2 regions of the Streptomyces sp. NPDC001153 genome follow, and region 1 is predicted to be linked to the other one. Evidence: riboswitches for the same ligand, from Rfam matches in the RefSeq annotation. Region 1 holds a riboswitch; the other holds the start of a gene.
The links. A riboswitch is a leader RNA that binds a small molecule or an ion and turns the genes downstream of it on or off. The one in region 1 is predicted to bind cobalamin.
Positions count from the first base shown of each region.

Region 2: linked by a shared signal. The riboswitch ahead of ACWDEN_RS18905 (cobalamin biosynthesis protein) and the one ahead of ACWDEN_RS15435 (CbtB domain-containing protein) in region 1 are both predicted to bind cobalamin.

Region 1 is NZ_JBSFJZ010000011.1:219,473-223,122, forward strand. It holds gene ACWDEN_RS15425 (alpha/beta hydrolase) at 1-260, opposite strand, end outside; gene ACWDEN_RS15430 (hypothetical protein) at 585-947, shown strand; cobalamin riboswitch at 1,021-1,158, shown strand; gene ACWDEN_RS15435 (CbtB domain-containing protein) at 1,196-1,417, shown strand; gene ACWDEN_RS15440 (CbtA family protein) at 1,437-2,189, shown strand; gene ACWDEN_RS15445 (histidine phosphatase family protein) at 2,249-2,830, opposite strand; gene ACWDEN_RS15450 (BPL-N domain-containing protein) at 2,969-3,650, shown strand, end outside.
Region 2 is NZ_JBSFJZ010000015.1:63,964-67,613, reverse strand. It holds gene ACWDEN_RS18910 (cobyric acid synthase) at 1-672, opposite strand, end outside; gene ACWDEN_RS18905 (cobalamin biosynthesis protein) at 669-1,634, opposite strand; cobalamin riboswitch at 1,739-1,880, opposite strand; gene ACWDEN_RS18900 (hypothetical protein) at 2,023-2,250, opposite strand; gene ACWDEN_RS18895 (anion permease) at 2,285-3,535, opposite strand.

The sequences.
Region 1 (3,650 bases):
GCCGTGCGCGGCCGGTCGCCGTGACCGGGCGCGTCGATACAGGCGACGTGGAAGCCGCAGCCGCTCACCAGGAGCTGTGCACGACCCGCCATCGCAGGATGCTTCTTGTGGTTGCCGCCGCCGTGGCCCATCAGGACCAGGGGCGCACGGTCCGCGCCGGATGCGGGCGACCAGAGGACACCGGGGACCTCGCCCAGGGTGAAGTCGCGTTCGATCACGCCGTCGGCGGAAGACTCGGAGATGAACTGCAGAGATTTCATGGCGTGTTGCCTTTCGGGAGTGCCTTGTTGTCGAGGCGCTCCCGGCGACACCTACGTCGATCGCCCGACCGTGACGACGAGGGGGAGCACCCACACGAATGCAGCGTTCATGGGTCTCACCTCCTCGGCTGGTACACGGTCAACTGCAAGCTAACAGATCGATGATCAACCCGCCCAACCCTTTTTCCCGCCACGTGCACGGCCGAACACGCCCTCCGCAACCGGGTGTTCTCCGCCGTGGAATGATGACCGGCGACACAAGGCGACGGCGGGGAGTGACGCGGCGTGCCCGAGAGGCCGGCGGAAGAGGCGTCGGACGACGCCGTGGCGGGGAGCGGCGCGGCACCGTGCCGGGTCGTCGTGTGCCGGGACTGCTGCTGCGGCAGTCCCAAGGTGACCGGGGTCGATCACGCGGCGCAGACCGCGCGTCTGCGGGCGGAGGTGCCGGTGCGCATCTCCGACTGCCTCGATGTGTGCGACCAGGCCAACGTCGTCGTCGTACAGCCGTCCGCCGCGGGCCGGGCCGCCGGCGCGCGGCCGGTGTGGCTCGGGCTCGTCAACGACCCCGACGCGACCGAGGACATCGTCACCTGGGTCCGCTCCGGCGGCCCCGGAGTGGCCCCCCTACCGGACATCCTCGGCCTGTACGCCTTCACCCCGCCGCGGCGCCGCACGGATTCCCGCTGACCCACCGGTCCCGTACCGTCCCACCAGCTGGGAGAGGAAGATCACTTGGGAGAGAGGCGGTCTTGGCCATGCGCGCGTCACGCGGTACGGTCGATCCGATATCGATGACGGCGAAACGGAAGCCGGTGGGAATCCGGCACGGTCGCGCCACTGTATGCGGGACCCCCAGGGGCTCGTGAGTCAGACCCGTGGTCGTCGTCCTGTGCACCACCGAGATGGGACGCGAACTCCCAGAGGAGGGTCCTGCCATGGCGCAGACCGTCGCCCAGCCGACAGCCACCACCCCCGTCGTTCCCGCCCAGCTGCCGCTGAAGGCGATTGCTCCCTGGGCGGTCTTCTTCGGCATCCTCATGCTGATCCTGCTCTACTTCGTCGGCGCCGAGCAGGGCGCCACCTCCGTGTTCAACGGCACGGACGTCCACGAGTGGGTGCACGACGCCCGCCACCTGCTGGGCTTCCCCTGCCACTGACGCGACGAACACCGCGCCCATGAACTCCGCAACCGTACGGAACCTTCTCGTCCGGGGCATGCTCGCCGGTCTCGCGGCCGGTGTGCTCGCCCTGGTCGTGGCCTACGTGCTCGGTGAGCCGAACGTCGACAAGGCCATCAGCTTCGAGCAGGCTCACTCCCACGAGCACGAGATGGAGGTCGTCTCCCGCTCCCTGCAGTCGACCGCCGGCCTCGCCACCGGTGTCCTCGTCTACGGCGTCGCCTTCGGCGGCATCGCCGCGCTCGCCTTCTGCTTCGCCCTCGGCCGCGTGGGCCGCTTCGGCCCGCGCGCCACGGCACTGCTGCTGTCGGGTTGCGCGCTGCTCGCCGTGTACGTCGTCCCGTTCCTGAAGTACCCGGCCAACCCGCCGTCGGTCGGCAACCCCGACACCATCGGCAAGCGGACCACCCTGTACTTCCTGATGATGCTGCTCAGCGTCCTGCTGGCGGTCGCCGCCACCATCCTGGGCAAGCGGCTCGCCCCGCGCCTGGGCACCTGGTGGGCCACGGTGGCCGCAGTGATCGCGTTCACCGTCGTGATCGGCCTGGCCTACCAGTTCCTGCCCGCCGTCAACGAGGTGCCCAAGGGCTTCCCCGCCACCCTGCTGTGGCGGTTCCGGCTCTCGGCACTGGCGATCCAGACCGCTCTGTGGGCCGGATTCGGCCTCGCCTTCGGCGAGTTGGCCGAACGGCTGCTGAACCCCAAGCCGGTTACGGCCGCGAACCGGCGAGCGGTTCCCGCCGCGCACTGACTCCCCGCGTACGGCACAGGGCCCGGCGGAACCGCCCGCCGGGCCCTGTGCCGTTCCGCCTAATCGGCCTCCGCCGCGGCAAGCGGACACCCCAGCCGCAGATTCCAGCGCCCGGCCCGGCCGCTGAGCTCCGTCACGGTCAGCGGCGGCACGTCGAGGCGCCAGAAGACGGCCGCGGGCATGCCGAGCGCATGGACGACGGCCCCCCGCACCACCTCCGGCTCGACGACGGCGACCGTACGGCCCTCCCACTCCTGCGCCTCGGCCAGCCAGCGCGCGACCCGTCCGCACAGATCCCGCACGGACTCACCCCCGTGCGGTGCGCACTCGGGGTCGGTGAGCCAGCGGCCCACCGCCTCCGGCTCGGCGGCCCCCACCTCCTCCAGGGTGCGCCCGCGCCAGCGGCCCACGTCGAGACCCGCCAACTCCGCTACCTGCAGGCCGTCGAGGCCCAGCGCCGCGGCCGTCTCCCGGCAGCGCACGCCGGGGGAGGTGAGGACACGGACCGCGGAGGGCAGGGTTCCGGCCGCCGAGCGGGCACGTGCCGCTCCGCTGCCGTCGATCGAGCCGCCGTCGTCGAAGCGGGCCTGGCGCAGCGACGCGCTCATGGCGGGGGAGAGGAGAAGGACTCGGCTGGTCACGTGGTTCAGAGGTACCAGCATCCGCGCACGGCACACAAGGCCCGGCCGACGACCGGGCCGGCCGGGGGTTTGCGGCGCACCGCACGGACTGGCGATCATGGGGTGGCTCGGTTCCTCCGGAAGAACAGGCGGCGGCACGTGATACCTCCCGTTCCCTCCATCGACCGGCGCCGGCTGCTCGGCCGGGTCCTTCCCGCCGCGGCCGCGACCCTGCTCACCGGGACGGCCGCCGCCTGTGCCGGGACGGGTTCCTCCCCGCGGGCGGCCGAGCCGCTGCTGGCGTTGGTCTACCGAGGGCCCGCGGCCTGCGACGGATGCGCCGAGGCGGTCGCCGCGGTGCTGAAGAAGGCCCCGCGTCCGTTCACGGTCGCCTACGTCGGCCCCGACGAGGACGTCCCCCTGACCGCGGCCGGTCTGGCGGACGCCGACGTCTACGCACAGCCCGGCGGCAACGACGATCTCGGCGGCACCTGGACGAAGCTGAGGGGCGCCGCCGGGGCGATCCGTGACTGGACGCGGGCCGGCGGCCGCTACCTCGGATTCTGCATGGGCGGCTATCTGGCCGACAGGGACCCGGGGTTCGGCCTGCTGCCCGGCGACACCGACCAGTACATCACCTCACCGCGCGCCTCGGTCCATGACGCGACGGACACGCTCGTGCCGGTGACCTGGAAGGGCAAGCGGCGTCACATGTACTTCCAGGACGGGCCGTACTTCGTGCCGGCCGGCGGTGCGGACGTGTCCGTACTCGCCAGGTACGACAACGGCACGGCCGCCGCTGTCGTCGCGCCGTACGGCAAGGGGCGGGTCGGAGTCGTCG
Region 2 (3,650 bases), on a different contig from region 1:
GACACCGTAGGTGCGTCGCCCGGTGAGGCCCTGGAGCATCTCCAACCCGGGCTCCAGCAGGGAGACATCGCCGCGGAACTTGTTCACCAGGAACCCGGCTACCAGCTCCTGGTCCTCGGGTGAGAGCAGGGCGACGGTGCCGAAGAAGGAGGCGAAGACGCCGCCGCGGTCGATGTCGCCGACGACGAGCACGGGCAGCCGCGCGTTCCGCGCGATCCCCATGTTCACGATGTCGGTGCGCCGCAGATTGATCTCGGCCGGGCTGCCCGCCCCCTCACAGATCACCGCGTCATACGTGCCCCGCAACTCGGCGAGGCAGTCCAGTACCGTGCCGAGGAGCTTCTGCTGCCGTCCGCCGTGATAGCCGCGGGCACTCAGCTCGCCCACGGGCCTGCCCAGCAGCACCACCTGGCTGCTCTGTTCGCCGCCCGGCTTGAGCAGCACCGGGTTCATCAGCGCGGTCGGCTCGATCCGGCACGCCTGGGCCTGCATGGCCTGCGCCCGCCCGATCTCCGCGCCCTCGCGGGTCACGAAGGAGTTGAGCGACATGTTCTGCGCCTTGAACGGCGCCACCTTCACGCCCTGGCGCACCAGCCACCGGCAGATCCCGGCCGTCACGACGCTCTTGCCGGCGTCGGAGGTGGTGCCGGCGACGAGGAGTCCCCCGTTCACTTCCCACGTCCCTTCAGACCCTTGACGACACCATTGACGAGGAGGCGCGCGGCGACCGTGGTGCCGAGCGCGAGCACGCCGACGCGGCGGGAGAGCCGTACGGCCCGGTCGATGTCGGTGACCTGGACGGCCCGGCCGGTGTCGCCGTTGAGCACGGGCCGGTGCTCGACGCGGCCGCCGTAGGAGAGCGTGCCGCCGAGGCGCACGCCCAGGGCGCCCGCGAAAGAGGCCTCCACGGGGCCCGCGTTGGGGCTCGGGTGCTGGTGGGCGTCGGCCTTCCAGGCGCGCAGGGCACCCCGCGGGTCGGATCCGGCCGCGGCGGCGAGTACGGCGGTGAGCCGGGCCCCCGGCCAGCCCGCGACGTCGTCGAGCCGGGCGGAGGCCCAGCCGAAGCGCCGGTAACGCGGGGACCTGTGACCGACCATCGCGTCCAGGGTGTTGACGGCCCGGAAGCCCAGCAGCCCGGGCACCCCGCCCACGGCCCCCCACACCAGGGCGCCCACGACGGCGTCGGAGGTGTTCTCGGCGACCGACTCGACCACGGCCCGGGCGATCCCGTCGGCGTCCAGCGCCTGCGGGTCCCGGCCGCACAGATGCGGCAGCCGCGCCCGCGCCGCCTCGACGTCCCCGGACTCCAGGGCGCGCCCGATGGCGCGGGCCTCCCGGGCGAGCGACGTACCGCCGACGACCGCCCAGGTGGCGGCGGCGGTCAGCGCGACGGAGGCGGCGGGGCAGGGGCGTACGGCGCGTGCGGCCAGCGTGCCGAGTGCGACGGCGCCACCGGCGCACACGACGGTGTGCACGGCGCCCCAGCCGCGGTGGTCGTGCCACAACGCGCGGTCCACGGCAGCGGCCGCACGTCCGAACGCGGCGACCGGATGCCCGCGGCGCGGATCGCCGAGGAGCAGGTCACCGAGAAGACCGGCGGCGGCGCCGTACGCGAAAGTGCGATCGGCACCCATCGGCTCAGCCGGCCATGGGTACAGGAGCGGGCCTGGTGCGGGTCCTTGTCCTTCGGCAGCCGGGCATGGCGATCGATGTCCTCACTCAGGGTGTCCGCGCCCTGGTTCGACGAGATTCGGCGGTGAGAGTTCCTGGCTCCCGGGGTTTCTTCCCCGGTGACAGTGGCGGGACCGCGCCGGATTCGCACCGGCTTCCTCTCTTGCCGCCGTACATGGCCTGGGCAGTCCACCACGCGCCCGGAACGGCCGTCAACTTGCCGTTGACCTGCGAGGGGAGAGTGTGCCGATCCCCACATCGCGGGACGCCCGTGGCCTGTGGGTACGGCGAAGGCTCCCCTCCGTCACGCTGGGAGGGGAGCCTTCGTGCTGCCTGGTTCGTGGCGGTCCGTCAGGACTTGGACACGATGAGGAAGATGCCGTACGCCACCGCCGCCGCGCAGGCCGCGAAGCAGACGTAGGCGCCGGTGACGGCGAGGGCGGCGGAGTCGCCCTGGGCCGCGGCCTTCTCGCGCCGGGCCAGACCGTTGATGCCGAGGGTGAACAGGGCCACCAGGCCCACGGTGAACACGAGGCTGGCGCCGAAGACGGAGCCGAGGGCCGACCAGTCGATCTTCATGGGGTTGCTTCCTTGGTTACCGGTGGGGCCGGGGTCAGACGGTCGCGGCCGGCGGGGCGGCCTCGGGCGCGGGCTCGGTGGCGGCCGGGGAGGCGATCGTGGCCGTCAGGTCCTCGGTGATCAGGCCCGCCGGGGGCGGGGTCACCGCGGCGATGGCGGCGGTCACCACGCCGGCCAGCTCCTCGGTCTCGGTCACGACGTTGGTGTGGTCGACGACCTCACGGCGGGAGATCTTCCAGATCGCGGCGCTCGCGGCGACCAGGAAGACGGCCACGACGGCGGTGCCCCAGTCACCGAGATCGGTGACGGCCTCGGCGCCCCCGCCGACCAGCGCGGCGGCCGGGAGGGTGAGCACCCAGGCGACGGCCATGCGGGTCGCGGTGGACCAGCGGACCACCCCGCCCTTGCGGCCGAGGCCGGCGCCCATCACCGAGCCGGAGACGACGTGCGTGGTGGACAGGGAGAAGCCCAGGTGGGAGGAGGCCAGGATGGCGGTCGCGGCGCTGGTCTGGGCGGCGAAGCCCTGGCGCGGCTCCAGGTCGGTCAGGCCCTTGCCCATGGTGCGGATGATCCGCCAGCCGCCGATGTAGGTGCCGAGCGCGATGGCCAGGCCGGCGGAGAGGATGACCCAGGTGGGAGGGTTCGAGCCCGGGGCGATGGCGCCGCCCGCGATCAGGGCGAGGGTGATGATGCCCATCGTCTTCTGGGCGTCGTTGGTGCCGTGGGCGAGGGAGACCAGGCCGGCGGAGGCGATCTGGCCGGCGCGGTAGCCCTTGCGGGTGGCCTCGCCGTCGGCCTTGCCGCCGATGCCGTAGGAGAACCGGGTGGCCAGCATCGAGGCGACGCCCGCCACGATCGGCGCGGCGACCGCCGGGAGCAGCACCTTGGTGACCAGGACGTCGCCGTGCACGGCGCCGAAGCCGGCGGAGGCGACGGTGGCGCCGATCAGACCGCCCATCAGGGCGTGCGAGGAGCTGGAGGGCAGGCCCACCAGCCAGGTCACCAGGTTCCAGAGGATCGCGCCGACCAGGGCGGCGAAGATGACCTCGGGACGGATGCCCTTCTCGTCGACGAGACCCTTGGAGATCGTGTTGGCGACCTCCACGGAGAGGAAGGCGCCCACCAGGTTCAGGGTGGCGGACATGGCCACCGCGATCTTGGGCTTCATGGCGCCTGTGGAGATGGTGGTGGCCATCGCGTTGGCGGTGTCGTGGAAACCGTTCGTGAAATCGAACGCGAGAGCGGTTACCACCACTATCGCGAGGATCAGCGAGAAGCTTTCCATTTACCCAGGCAATCGTTCGAGGTCATTGGCTGGACGACCGTAGGCAACCTGGGTGAACGGAAGATGAACTGAGGCAGGCGTAGGGGTGTCCAGAGAGGGGGATCGAGGTTCCGCC